3 regions of the Pseudomonas sp. CCI3.1 genome follow, and region 3 is predicted to be linked to each of the others. Evidence: predicted binding sites of a transcription regulator. Region 3 holds the regulator's gene; each other region holds the start of a gene.
The links. Region 3 encodes FliA, which starts transcription of late flagellar genes. Its sites were predicted from a motif close to CTAAAGTTTNNNNNNNNNNNGCCGNTAA; they were not measured.

Region 1: the regulator FliA is predicted to act here: its motif matches at 801-828, upstream of motA (flagellar motor stator protein MotA).
Region 2: the regulator FliA is predicted to act here: its motif matches at 1,594-1,621, upstream of RGV06_RS19415 (flagellar protein MotY).

The regions. Positions count from the first base shown of each region.
Region 1 is NZ_JAVIWO010000001.1:2,735,362-2,740,096, reverse strand. Features, by position in the region: gene RGV06_RS12505 (HDOD domain-containing protein) at 1-743, opposite strand, end outside; gene motA (flagellar motor stator protein MotA) at 897-1,748, shown strand; gene motB (flagellar motor protein MotB) at 1,752-2,732, shown strand; gene rsgA (small ribosomal subunit biogenesis GTPase RsgA) at 2,840-3,871, opposite strand; gene orn (oligoribonuclease) at 3,978-4,520, shown strand; gene RGV06_RS12480 (trimeric intracellular cation channel family protein) at 4,705-4,735, shown strand, end outside.
Region 2 is NZ_JAVIWO010000001.1:4,233,638-4,238,372, forward strand. Features, by position in the region: gene rnt (ribonuclease T) at 1-485, opposite strand, end outside; gene pyrC (dihydroorotase) at 482-1,528, opposite strand; gene RGV06_RS19415 (flagellar protein MotY) at 1,684-2,589, shown strand; gene RGV06_RS19420 (argininosuccinate synthase) at 2,717-3,934, shown strand; gene RGV06_RS19425 (hypothetical protein) at 4,009-4,735, opposite strand, start outside.
Region 3 is NZ_JAVIWO010000001.1:1,403,887-1,408,621, reverse strand. Features, by position in the region: gene flhF (flagellar biosynthesis protein FlhF) at 1-778, shown strand, start outside; gene fleN (flagellar synthesis regulator FleN) at 898-1,725, shown strand; gene fliA (RNA polymerase sigma factor FliA) at 1,725-2,465, shown strand; gene RGV06_RS06415 (chemotaxis response regulator CheY) at 2,668-3,039, shown strand; gene RGV06_RS06410 (protein phosphatase CheZ) at 3,060-3,848, shown strand; gene RGV06_RS06405 (chemotaxis protein CheA) at 3,911-4,735, shown strand, end outside.

The DNA.
Region 1 (4,735 bases), 1.3 Mb from region 3:
GCCGGATCGGCGTCCAGGTGCTGTTGCTGGCGTAACGGATGATGAGTGTCGCGGGCGATGTGCAACACCTTGACCAGCGTACGGCGCTCGTCGGTGATAACCGTATACCCCTGCATCACCCAGGCGGGCAGGCGCCAGAGTTTGGCCAGCGCAAGGCAGATATCAAACAGCGGTAGACCGAACAACGCCAGTTCGACTTTTTTGGCGCATTCGCCGTGTTCGACCACCCGTCGTTCCCAGGCTTCAAGCAGTAGCGGGTGGGTAAGCGCCAGCGCCCATAACGGTGACAGAAACAGCAGGCTGCTCCAGTAGATTTCTTGCCAGAGCCGCGCCAGACGATTGCCGAATAGCCCAATGGCTTGCTGTGCGGCGTGCTGGCTAATGAGCTGGATTTGTCGATAGGCCATCGGGATGTTTTCGATTGCCAGTGCGGGAACGTGTTCGAGTAGCCCTTGGGTGCGCTTGAGGCCGAGACGGTTGATGGCCACTTCAAGGCTTTCGGCAGGCTCGCTCAGGCTGCTCTGAGCCTGTTGGTTGGCCTCGCGAATGATCCTGAGTGCCAGTGCCGGGCTGTCCTGCATGACCTCGGCAATTTCGCGCAATGAGCGGCGACTGTCGTTGATCGTCTTGAATACTCGCTCATGGCTGTTTTGCGGGATCGGCAAGTCAACCGTGTCCAGGAGTAAGACCCAGGCATCCAGAGTGGTGGGTGTTGATGGTGGTGCGCAGGTTTCATTGGCCATTATGGGGACGCGATCATCATCGATTGTGGAGGTCGAATGGATTTTCGGCTTTGCCGGCTATAGTCTGGCGCAGATTCGCCGATAAGGAGAAGAAGAGTTTTAGCTTCGCTGGAATATGACCTTGAACCCGACTCAGTAAGTACTTTTATATCTATGGCTAAAATTATCGGCATCATTGTCGTGTTCGCGAGTGTGCTTGGCGGATACGTGCTTTCCCACGGCAAGATCGGTGCGCTGATTCAGCCGTTCGAGGTCCTGATCATTGGCGGGGCGGCCTTTGGCGCGTTCCTGCAAGCCAACCCCGGCTACATGACACTGCACGTGATCAAAAAATCACTCAGCATGTTCGGTTCGCGTTTCTCCCACGCTTTCTATCTGGAAGTGCTGGGCCTGGTGTATGAGATTCTTAATAAAAGTCGCCGCGAAGGCATGATGGCCATCGAGAGCGACATTGAAGACGCTGCGGCCAGCCCGATCTTCGCCAAGTACCCCACCGTCCTCAAGGATGAGCGCATGACGGCGTTTATCTGTGATTACCTGCGCATCATGTCGTCGGGCAACATGGCGCCCCACGAGCTCGAAGGGCTGTTCGACATGGAGCTTTTCAACCTCAAGGAAGAACTGGAGCATCCTTCCCATGCCGTGACCGGGATCGCCGACGGCATGCCCGGCTTCGGTATTGTGGCGGCGGTTCTTGGGATTGTGGTGACCATGGCCTCGCTGGGTGAGGGTGATCAGGCCGCAATCGGCATGCACGTAGGTGCCGCGCTGGTGGGGACGTTCTTCGGTATTTTGGCCGCTTATGGTTTCTTCGGTCCGTTGGCGACCTCACTGGCCCACGATGCCAAGGAAGAAATCAACGTGTATGAGTCGATCAAGGCCTCGCTGGTGGCCTCGGCCTCGGGCATACCGCCCTCGCTTGCCGTCGAGTTCGGTCGCAAGGTGCTGTATCCCAAGCATCGCCCCAGCTTTTCCGAGCTTGAACAAGTGGTTCGCGGTCGCTGATTTATGGAAAACAACCAGCCCATAATTATCAAGCGCGTAAAGCGCTACGCCGCAGGCCATCACGGTGGCGCCTGGAAAATCGCCTTTGCTGACTTTGCCACGGCGATGATGGCGTTCTTCCTGGTGATGTGGCTGATGACGGCCGCGACCCCGGAGCAAAAAATCGCCATCGGCGGTTATTTCAAGGACCCGATCGGTTTCAGTGAAAGCGGCACGCCGTACATCATCGACCTGGGCGGCACGCCTGCGCTGGCGCCGGAGAACACCCTCAATCCCGAAGAAAAGCTGCAGCCTCAGCCCGACAAGATCAAAGTCGATGCGGACCAGGTTGAAAGCATGGCGGAGCAGGTCGAGAAAGAGCGTCTCGAACTGCTGCTTCAGGAGTTGCAGAACAAGGTCGAAGAAAACCCGCAATTGCGCAAATTCAAGGATCAGCTGCTGTTTGAAATCACCCCGGACGGCTTGCGGATTCAGATGATGGACGCCGAAAACCGACCGATGTTCGATGTGGGCAGTGCGCGGCTCAAGCCTTATTTCGAGGATATTTTGCTGGCCATGGCCGACACCATCAAAGCGGTGCCGAACAAAGTCAGCATCAGCGGCCACACCGATGCCATGCCCTATGCGGGAGGTGGCGATTTTGGCAACTGGGAATTGTCGGCCAACCGTGCCAATGCGGCCCGGCGCGCTTTGGTGGCGGGGAGTTACCCTGATGCACAGATTGCGCGGGTAGTGGGGTATGCGTCGTCAGTGTTGTTCGACAAGGCCAACCCCTATAACCCGATCAACCGTCGAATCGACATCGTGGTGCTGACTAAAAAGGCCCAGCAGGCGATTGAAGGCGAGCAGGGCGTTGAGTCGGTAAAGGCCCAGGAGTTACCGAAAGAGCCGGTTGACCCGATCAAGTTGCCGGCTGACAAACAGCCCATGCCGATGCATGAAGAGCGCCAGAAGCTGAACTTGTTTGACGACAAGGCCCCGTAAAAACGGTGGGAGCGGGCTTGCTCGCGATGCAAGCGACTCGGAACACCTGATTCACCGAGGCGATGCAATCGCGAGCAAGCCCGCTCCCACGGAAGTTGATAGGGGGCTTAGTAGCTCGACTCGGGCAGGCTCGCAATGATCGAGCGATAGCTGTTCATGCGTTGCTGCTGCACGCGGCCATCTTCCAGGGCCATCAGCAATGCACAGCCCGGCTCGCGGTCGTGCTTGCAATCGCGGAAACGGCAAGTCCCGATCAAGTCGTTGAACTCGATAAAACCCGCCTCAACATCGGCCCGGCTCACGTGGCCCAAGCCAAACTCGCGAATACCCGGGGAGTCGATCAATTCACCGCCGCCCGGAAAGTGGAACAGTCGTGCAGTCGTAGTGGTGTGCGTGCCCTGGCCAGAGACTTCGGACAGCGGCCCGACCCGCAGGTTGACCTCTGGCAGCAAGCTGTTGACCAGGGACGACTTGCCAACGCCCGACTGACCCACAAACACGCTGATATGGCCGTCCAGTTGCGCTTGCAACTGCTGCATGCCATCACCGTGATGGGCCGACACTTCGAGTACCGGATAACCCAGTTGGCGATAAACCCCCAGCAACGCATTGAGCGCGGGTGAGTTTTGATCGTCGATCAAGTCAGCCTTGTTAAGCAGCAACAACGGACGAATCCCCGCGTGCTCGGCGGCCACCAGATAACGGTCGATGAGGTTGGCGTGTGGCTCGGGCATTGGCGCGAACACAATCACGATCATGTCGACGTTGGCTGCAACCGGCTTGAGCTGGCCACGGCTGTCCGGGCGACACAGTTCGGTTTTACGCGGCAGTTGGGCGACGATCACGCCGATGCCCTGGTTGCCGGCGCGCCATACAACCGTGTCGCCGGTCACCAGTGCGGGCAGGTTTGCGCGCAGGTGGCAGCGGAACATCTGGCCTTTAAGCTCGCCTTCCTGGGCTTCGACTTCGACCTGCACACCAAAGTGCGCGATCACCAGGCCGAGCTGCTCGGGGCCTAAATCGCCGCCTTCAAGGGCTTCGACGGCACTGGATTCGCGTTTGGCGGCGCGGGCAGCGCGCTCGCCCTGGATCTTTTCGATGCGCCAATTCTGACGACGATTGAGCTGGCGTTTGGCCATGGGTGTTCCGTGTTGATAAAACGATAAGAAGGGTAAAACGCAGGCGAGTTTAGCACGAGGGCAGCACGCCTAAGCTAAACTGCGCAACCAAGCACTGGAGGCCATTATGCAAAACGCGCAGAACCTGATCTGGATCGACCTGGAAATGACCGGTCTGGACCCTGACAACGACGTCATTATCGAAATGGCCACCATCGTAACCGACAGCAACCTCAATACCTTGGCTGAAGGCCCGGTCATCGCCATTCACCACAGCGATGAAGTGCTGGCACGTATGGATGAATGGAACACCCGCACCCACGGTGGCAGTGGCCTGACCCAGCGCGTCAAGGACAGCACCATCACCATGGCCGAAGCAGAAGCGCAAACCATCGCGTTTCTTGAGCAATGGGTACCAAAAGGCAAGTCGCCGATCTGCGGCAACAGCATCTGTCAGGACCGTCGCTTCCTGTACACCCACATGAAAACGCTCGAAAGCTACTTCCATTACCGCAACCTGGACGTTTCGACGCTCAAGGAGCTGGTAGCTCGCTGGGCCCCTGAAGTGCGCGACAGCCTGGTGAAAAAAGGCACGCACCTTGCTCTGGACGACATTCGCGAGTCTATTGCCGAGCTGCAGCACTACCGCAAGCACTTCATCAAATTCTAAGTTGCCGTTGATCCCCCTGTGGGAGCGGGCTTGCTCGCGATGCAAGCGACTCGGTACATCTACCGAACCGCAGCGAAGCCATCGCGAGCAAGCCCGCTCCCACAAAGAACAGTATTTGCTGCCCCCTTTTGGTGCTAATGCCAACTGAGAGTAGACTGCGCGCCTTCTTGCAAGGATCGCTGCCATGTTGCTGATGCTCTATTTAGTTGCCATTA
Region 2 (4,735 bases), 2.8 Mb from region 3:
TCAAAGCTTGAGAAGGGGTGAAACGGATTGCGTTTCATGTCCAGGCGCGCTACTGCGGCGTTGAGGAAGCCCAAATCAAAGCTACTGTTATGTCCCACCAAGATGGCACGCTTGCAGCCGTTGGCTTTCAGGGCCTTTCGCACACCACGGAAGATGTCGGTCAGGGCCGTTTCTTCACTGACCGCCATGCGCAGTGGGTGATCGAGCTTGATGCCTGTGAACTCCAGCGCTGCAGCTTCGATGTTGGCGCCTTCAAACGGTTCCACACGGTGGAAATAGGTGTGCTCCGGGAACACAAAGCCTCTTTCATCCATGCCGATCGTGACTGCTGCGATTTCCAGCAAGGCATCAGTAGCGCTATTAAAGCCACCGGTTTCAACATCGATTACGACCGGCAGATAGCCGCGAAAACGCTCGGCCATCGGGTGGCGCGATCCGCCGCCATGGCCGCCTTCGTGTTCGTCATCATAATGGTCGTCACTCACAGCTGTTCCTCCAGCAGGCGCCAGCGCAGTGTTTCACCGGCGCGCAGCGGAATTACGGTCAACTCGCCGAAAGGCAGGCTGGTTGGGGCGGTCCACTCCTGGCGAACCAGGGTGATGTGTTCGGTGCTGGCAGGCAGACCGTAGAATCGAGGGCCGTTCAGGCTGGCAAAGGCTTCCAGCTTGTCCAGCGCATTACGCTGCTCGAAGGCTTCGGCGTACATCTCGATGGCTGCATACGCGGTATAGCAACCGGCACAACCGCAGGCAGCTTCTTTGGCGTGCTGGGCATGGGGAGCAGAGTCAGTGCCCAGGAAGAACTTCTCGCTGCCACTGGTGGCCGCATCCAGCAGGGCTTCCTGATGGGTGTTGCGCTTGAGGATCGGCAGGCAATAGAAGTGCGGGCGAATACCGCCAACCAGCATGTGATTGCGGTTGTACAGCAGGTGATGCGCCGTAATTGTCGCGCCGACGTTGGCCGAAGCCTCGTTGACGAACTGCACCGCCTCAGCTGTGGTGATGTGCTCAAACACGACTTTTAGCGTCGGGAAGCGATCTACAACGCGGCGCATATGCTCGTCGATGAAGATTTTTTCGCGGTCAAAGACGTCCACGCCAGCGCGGGTGACTTCACCGTGAATCAGTAAAGGCATGCCAACTTCAGCCATGACTTCAAGGACCGGGAAGATCGCATCGATACTGGTGACACCAGAGTCGGAGTTGGTCGTTGCCCCAGCCGGATACAGCTTGGCTGCATGGACGAATCCGCTGGCCTTGGCCGTACGAATGTCTTCTGGCTGGGTTCGGTCAGTGAGGTACAGCACCATCAGCGGCTCGAAACGGCTTCCGGCCGGGCGAGCAGCCAAAATGCGCTGGCGATAGGCATCGGCTTCGGCGGCATTACGCACCGGAGGTACCAGGTTGGGCATGATGATGGCGCGGCCAAAAGTGCGCGCAACATCCGCGACAGTGTGAGGCAACACAGCACCATCGCGAAGATGTATATGCCAGTCGTCGGGACGCAGCAGGGTCAGGCGGTCAGACATTGGGAATTCCAGGCGGGTCAAACTGATGTGAATGCTACCGGAAAAGACACTCACAGGCACTCGCTATCAAGTTTTGTGATTGCTGACCGATATCTCATGGGTATGCCGTAAATCTGTGGCCTGTTATTTTGCAGTACAAGCCTGTGGAGCCTCCCGTGCGCCAGTGTTATCTCATCCTGCTCTGCATGTTTGCCAGCCTGCCTGCCATGGCTCTGACTTTTCAGACTCGGCTGGAGAATATCGAGTGGAAAGTAGAAGGTGACAAGTTCGAGTGCCGGCTGATCCAGCCCATTACTGATTTCGGCTCCGGGGCCTTTGTACGTCGGGCAGGAGAGCAGGCAGTCTTTCGTCTCAATGCCTACAACTCAATGCTGGGCGAAGGCTCTGCAACACTGCTTGCCGCCGCTGCGCCATGGCAGCCGGGCAGGGGGGACATTGATCTGGGGTCAGTGCGCATTGGTCGTGGCCAGGTGCTTTTCAACAGTTCTCAAGCCCAGGCCGGACGCCTGTTTCGCGGTCTGCTGGAAGGGCGCAGCCCGCTGGTCAGGCACTTTTCCCGTGAGGGTAATGTCTCTGAAGTGCGTTTGCTACCGGTCAGGTTTCGTCAGGCATACGGTGACTACGAGGCTTGCACCGCAAAGTTGTTACCGAAAAACTTTGATCAGGTCAGACAAAGCCGCATTGGTTTTCCTGGTGGCGGTACCGAACTGGACGCGACCGCACGGGTCAACTTGCACGTCATGGTGGAGTACTTGAAGGCGGATCCAACCGTCAATCACGTCATCCTGGACGGCTACTCCGATAACATGGGTAACAGATTGACCAATCGTGAGTTATCACGGCGCCGGGCATTAGCCGTCATGGATTACTTCAAGGAAAGCGGACTTCAGGAGTCGCAGATCACGGTACGTTTTCATGGTGAGCAATACCCGTTGGTGCCGAACACGAACCACGCTAATCGTGCGAAAAATCGTCGGGTTAGTGTCCGTTTGGAGCGGTATCCGGAGTCAGAAAAAGCTGCTCCTTCAGTTGGAGTCTCCAATCCCGCTGCAATTTCTTGAAGTGCCCCTCTCGTCGCCCCTTTGACATAATCTGTCGCTTTGTCGTCTTAAGCTGTCGCGCCTCTGTAAATTAATAGATATGGGCGGTAGACTGTTCGGCTTTTCGAACAACCCGTGGAGTGATGGCATGGCGGACGTAAACAAGGTCGTTCTGGCTTATTCGGGCGGCCTGGACACTTCGGTGATCCTGAAGTGGCTGCAGGATACTTATAACTGTGAAGTCGTAACCTTCACCGCTGACCTGGGTCAGGGCGAAGAAGTCGAACCGGCACGTGCCAAGGCGCAAGCCATGGGCGTTAAGGAAATCTACATTGATGACCTGCGTGAAGAGTTTGTTCGAGACTTCGTTTTCCCGATGTTCCGCGCCAACACTGTTTACGAAGGCGAGTACCTGCTGGGTACTTCCATTGCTCGTCCGCTGATCGCCAAGCGCCTGATTGAAATTGCCAACGAAACAGGCGCAGACGCCATTTCCCACGGCGCAACGGGTAAAGGTAACGATCAGGTTCGTTTCGAACTGGGTGCCTATGCCCTGAAGCCAGGAGTGAAAGTGATTGCTCCTTGGCGTGAGTGGGACTTGCTCTCCCGTGAAAAGCTGATGGATTACGCTGAAAAGCACAATATTCCGATCGAGCGTCATGGCAAGAAGAAGTCTCCGTACTCGATGGATGCCAACTTGCTGCACATCTCTTACGAGGGCGGTGTGCTGGAAGATACCTGGACCGAGCACGAAGAAGACATGTGGCGTTGGACCAAGTCGCCAGAAGATGCGCCTAACACGCCGACCTTTCTGGAACTGACTTACCGCAATGGCGATATCGTTGCCCTGGACGGCGTCGAAATGACCCCGGCCACCGTGTTGGCAACCCTTAACCGTATCGGCGGCGAGAACGGCATCGGTCGTCTCGATATCGTTGAGAACCGTTATGTAGGGATGAAGTCCCGTGGCTGCTACGAAACACCGGGCGGCACTATCATGCTGCGGGCTCACCGTGCCATTGAGTCGATCACTCTGGACCGTGAAGTCGCTCACCTGAAAGACGAGTTGATGCCCAAGTACGCCAGCCTGATCTACACCGGCTACTGGTGGAGCCCTGAGCGTTTGATGCTGCAACAAATGATTGATGCATCTCAGGCTCACGTGAACGGTGTGGTTCGCCTGAAACTGTACAAAGGCAACGTGATCGTTACCGGTCGCAAGTCTGACGATTCATTGTTTGATGCCAACATTGCCACTTTTGAAGAAGATGGCGGTGCTTACAACCAGGAAGACGCTGCAGGGTTTATCAAGTTGAATGCATTGCGCATGCGCATTGCTGCAAACAAAGGCCGTAAGTTGTTCTGATGCGTGCCCTATAAAAAAGCCCCGGCCATTTGGTCGGGGCTTTTTTTTGTCTCTGGGCTGCAGGTCACGTGTCATCAGGGAGAAACGAATATGTCGAGCTTGCGTGTGTCGATGGTGTAGGTGATCAAGGTTGTATGATCGGTGGGTGTAGCGTTGTGAGTACTGAAGATGGTGTGCATTAATTCGCCTGGCGTGATGCCAGGCGGCGTGTTTTTCAGTAATAAAAATACGTCATTCTTGTGGGTGTTACTTTTGCACTTGCGTGGGGATTTGCAGTAGCGGTGGCGTCTGTCTTTCGGGATGTTTTTAAATGAGCGTAGGGACGGCGAATGATTCAGATCAATAAGGTGGAAGCTTTTTAACTTTGTACCTTCAAAAAGTACAAGTTTGTCGGTAGAGAACAGGGTGGGTGCGTTATTCGGTCCTGAGGGTTTTGCGGAGGCGGAATCGTATGTTCTGTGGCCTTGAGGCAAAAAAGTAAAGTAGTGAGGCGTGAACGAACTGAACTTTATGCCCAGTTGATAAGCTGGCTTGGAAAGTAGTGTGTCTGTGCTGAAGTCAGTGTAGGTGCGAGGGGTATAAGCAGCCGTTGTTAAAGGCAAGGCGGCCTTGGATAAGTTTGCTGGGGTGTAGAGTGTTTTGTTGTTGAAGTTAAGTGTCAGGAAGAATAGTGTCACCAAAAGTACAGGGAATATTATTAAAAACCAAACGTACTCTTTCTGGTGTTCACTGTCGATGTAAGGCAGTGATACCGCCGCGGAAGCTTCTGTCAGCATTGAGAAAACTGCAATGATAGTAAGT
Region 3 (4,735 bases):
AGATCTGCTGGCGCAAGTGGCCGGTATCGAAGAGCCGCGTCAGGCGTGGCGGATGTTGCTGGCGCACTTGGCGCGCATGATTGCCACACCTGAGCTGGAGCCGCTGGAAGAGGGCGGTGTGATCGCGATGGTCGGTCCTGCCGGGATGGGTAAGACCACCACGCTGGCCAAGCTGGCGGCGCGTTATGTGCTCAAGTACGGCGCGCAGAATATCGCGCTGGTGAGCATGGACAGCTTTCGTATTGGCGCTCAGGAGCAACTCAAGACCCTGGGCCGGATTCTTAACGTCCCGGTGACCCACGTGGCCCCCGGTCAGTCGTTGGGCCAGACCCTTGAGCCGCTGGTGCGCAAGCGTGTGGTGCTGGTGGATACTGCTGGCTTGCAAGCCAGCGATCCGGCGTTGCGCCTGCAGCTGGAAAGCCTCGCGGGGCGCGGGATCAAGGCCAGAAATTTTCTGGTATTGGCCACCACCAGCCAGAAACAGGTGCTGACGGCGGCGTACCTCAGTTACAAGCGTTGCGGGCTGGCCGGTTGCATCCTGACCAAACTGGATGAAACGGCGAGCCTGGGCGAAGTGTTGAGCCTGGCGATCAGTAACGCGCTGCCGGTGGCATACCTCACCGATGGTCCACGGATTCCGGACGACCTTCACCTGCCGCGTCGTCACCAGTTGGTGAGTCGCGCAGTGAGTGTGCAAATGCAGGAAGAACCCAGCGAAGAAGCCATGGCCGATATGTTCGCTGATATCTACCACAGCCCTCCCAAGCGGGTAGGTTGAGGTAGTCAAGATTACGTTGCAATGTACCTACATCTGATGGTCTGAAGGTTTTGTTCCATTCGGGAACGGGCAGCCAACGCATGTAGCCGCGTCTAAGTAAGACAAGGTAAAAAAAGATCATGGGCAGCATGCATCCCGTACAGGTGATCGCAGTGACCGGCGGCAAGGGTGGCGTCGGTAAAACTAACGTGTCAGTCAACTTGTCCATCGCCTTGGCCGAGCTGGGCAGGCGCGTTCTGTTGATGGACGCGGACCTTGGGCTGGCGAACGTCGATGTCCTGTTGGGCTTGACCCCAAAATTTACCCTGGCCGATGTGGTCGAGGGGCGTTGCGAGCTGCGCGATGTCTTGCTCCAGGGCCCGGGCGGGATTCGTATCGTGCCCGCGGCCTCGGGCACCCAGAGCATGGTGCACTTGAGCCCGGCGCAACATGCCGGACTGATCCAGGCATTCAGTGACCTCGGCGACAATCTGGATGTGCTGGTGATCGACACCGCGGCCGGGATTGGCGAGTCGGTGGTCAGCTTTGTGCGCGCCGCCCAGGAAGTGCTGCTGGTGGTCTGCGACGAGCCGACGTCGATCACCGATGCCTATGCGCTGATCAAGTTGCTCAACCGCGATTACGGCATGAACCGCTTTCGCGTATTGGCCAACATGGCCCAGAGCCCGCAGGAAGGGCGCAATCTGTTCGCCAAGCTGACCAAGGTCACCGATCGTTTTCTGGATGTGGCCCTGCAGTACGTGGGCGCCGTCCCGTATGACGAATGCGTGCGCAAGGCCGTACAAAAACAGCGGGCCGTCTACGAAGCGTTCCCGCGCTCCAAGTGCTCCCTTGCGTTTAAAGCCATCGCACAGAAAGTTGACACCTGGCCGTTGCCCGCCAACCCCCGCGGGCATCTGGAGTTCTTTGTCGAGCGTCTGGTGCAGCAAGCAGGGGGGCGCTTTTAATGACCGCCAGCGGCTATCGCATGTACAGCAAGGCGTCGCGTGACAGCCAGTACGAGCTGATCGAGCGCTACGCCCCCTTGGTCAAGCGCATCGCCTATCACCTGTTGGCGCGCTTGCCCGCCAGCGTGCAGGTGGACGATCTGATCCAGGCCGGAATGATCGGATTGCTTGAGGTGTCGGGCAAATACGACGCGACCAAGGGCGCGAGTTTTGAGACCTATGCCGGGATTCGCATTCGTGGCGCAATGCTCGATGAAGTGCGAAAAGGCGACTGGGCCCCGCGTTCTGTCCACCGCAATACACGGATGGTCAGTGACGCAATTCGGGTAATTGAAGCAAAAACCGGTTGTGACGCTAAAGATCATGAAGTTGCGGCCGAACTCCAGTTAAGCCTTGATGATTATTACGCCATCTTGAATGACACCCTGGGCAGCCGCCTGTTCAGTTTTGACGACTTGTTGCAGGACGGTGAACACGAAGGGCTGCATGAGGATGGCGCAAGTGCTCACCCGGAGCCGTCGCGTGACCTTGAAGACGAGCGCTTCCAGGGCGCACTGGCCGATGCAATTGCCCATCTGCCCGAGCGTGAGCGACTGGTGTTGGCGCTGTATTACGACGAGGAATTGAACCTCAAGGAAATCGGCGAAGTGCTGGGGGTCAGCGAGTCCCGTGTGAGCCAGTTGCACAGCCAGTGCGCCGCACGACTGCGTGCACGCTTGAGCCAGTGGCGAGCGCACTGACGGGAACACGCGTACTTATTGTGGGAGCGGGCTTGCTCGCGATGGGATCGACACGGTGAATCAGAAAAACCGCGCCGCCAGCATCGCGAGCAAGCTCGCTCCCACAGTCGATTCTGGCGGTGTTTGAAAACGAATTGATTGAATGGCGTGTCCCCAGACCGGACGCGTTTAAGACTGCTTGGAGGTCGAATTGGACAAGAACATGAAAATCCTCATCGTTGATGATTTTTCAACGATGCGGCGGATCATCAAAAACCTGTTGCGTGACCTTGGTTTCACCAACACGGTCGAGGCGGATGACGGCATCACGGCGTTGCCGATCCTCAATCTGGGTCACATCGACTTTTTGGTGACCGACTGGAACATGCCCGGCATGACCGGTATCGAGCTGCTGCGCCACGTGCGTGCAGACGAAAAACTCAAGCACTTGCCGGTGCTGATGGTGACCGCTGAAGCCAAGCGTGAGCAGATCATCGAAGCGGCCCAGGCCGGTGTTAACGGTTATGTGGTCAAGCCGTTCACGGCTATCGCACTCAAAGACAAGATCGAGAAGATCTTTGATCGCATCGGTTGATCGGTTGCCTTGGGGGCGCTATGGAGCATAAAGAATCCACACAGGGCGATTTTGAGTCGACCCTGAAAAAACATGCTCACGAATTGGTCGAAAGCCTTGAAAGAGGTCAGTTTGGCGATGCAGTGCAGCTGATTCACGAACTTAACCAGACCCGTGATCGCGGGTTGTATCGCGAAGTCGGCAAACTGACCCGTGAACTGCACAGTGCGATTGTCAATTTTCATATTGACCCGAGCATGCCGCAAGCCGAAGAAGTGTCGCAGATCACAGACGCCACTGAACGCTTGGCTTATGTTGTGAAACTCACCGAAGCGGCAGCCAATCGCACCATGGATCTGGTGGAAAACAGCACGCCGCTGGTCAACGGCCTGGGGCAGGACGCCAAGGCCTTGAGTGCCGACTGGGGTCGCTTCATGCGCCGTGAAATCGGTGCCGAGGAGTTTCGTGAGCTGGCGCGTCGAGTTGACAGTTTTTTGACGCGTAGTGAAGAGCAAAACCAGGTCGTGTCTGCCAACCTCACTGACATTTTGCTGGCTCAGGATTATCAGGACCTGACCGGTCAGGTTATCAAGCGTGTGACGCAACTGGTCACCGACGTTGAAAGCAACTTGCTCAAGCTGGTGCTGATGGCCAGCCAGGTGGACCGCTTTGCCGGCATCGAACACGACCGTGATGCACTGCGCGCTGAAAATAATTCGCAAAAAAACCAGGCCAAGGGTGAAGGTCCGCAGATTCATGCCGATACACGTAATGACGTCGTATCCGGTCAGGATGATGTTGACGATTTGCTGTCCAGTTTAGGTTTTTAGGACTCGATAGACGTGCGGGCGCTGTTGCCTGGCGTCGCGGGCCTATATCAAGGAGCACGTACATGAGCTTCGGCGCCGATGAAGAAATCCTTCAGGATTTCCTGGTTGAAGCCGGCGAAATTCTGGAGTTGCTGTCCGAACAACTGGTCGAGCTGGAAAGCCGACCGGATGATGCGGATCTGCTCAATGCAATTTTTCGCGGTTTTCATACTGTAAAAGGGGGCGCCGGCTTCCTGCAGCTCCATGAGTTGGTGGAGTGCTGTCACATCGCCGAAAACGTCTTCGACATCCTGCGCAAGGGTGAACGCGGCGTCGACGCGGAGCTGATGGACGTGGTGCTTGAAGCCCTGGATGCGGTCAACGGCATGTTCAGCGAAGTGCGCGAGCGTAGCCCGATCACTGCAGCGACTCCCGAGTTGCTGGCGGCGCTGGCACGTCTTGCCGAGCCTGCAGCCGCGCAAGCAGTTGGTGCACCTGAGCCTGCGCCGGTGTCTGCGGCTGCGGCTGTAGCCCCGGTGACCGATATCACCGACAGCGAGTTTGAGCAGCTGCTGGAGTCCCTCGATGCGGTCAAGGCCGCTGCGGTCGAGCCTGACCCGGAACCGGTGGCGGTGGCAGACATCTCGGCCAGTGACGAAATCAGCGACGCCGAGTTCGAGTTGCTACTTGATCAGTTGCACGGCAAGGGCCAGTTTTCTGCGGATACCGCAGTGGTTGCCCCGGTGCCTGACGAAGTGCCTGCAGCTGCAGCCGAAGTCAGCAATGAAATCACCGACGACGAATTCGAGGCCTTGCTGGATCAGTTGCATGGCAAGGGGGCGTTCAACACCGAAGCGCTGGGCGCTGCGGTCGCCGAGACCGTAGCCACTGCCCAGGAGCCGGCTGGC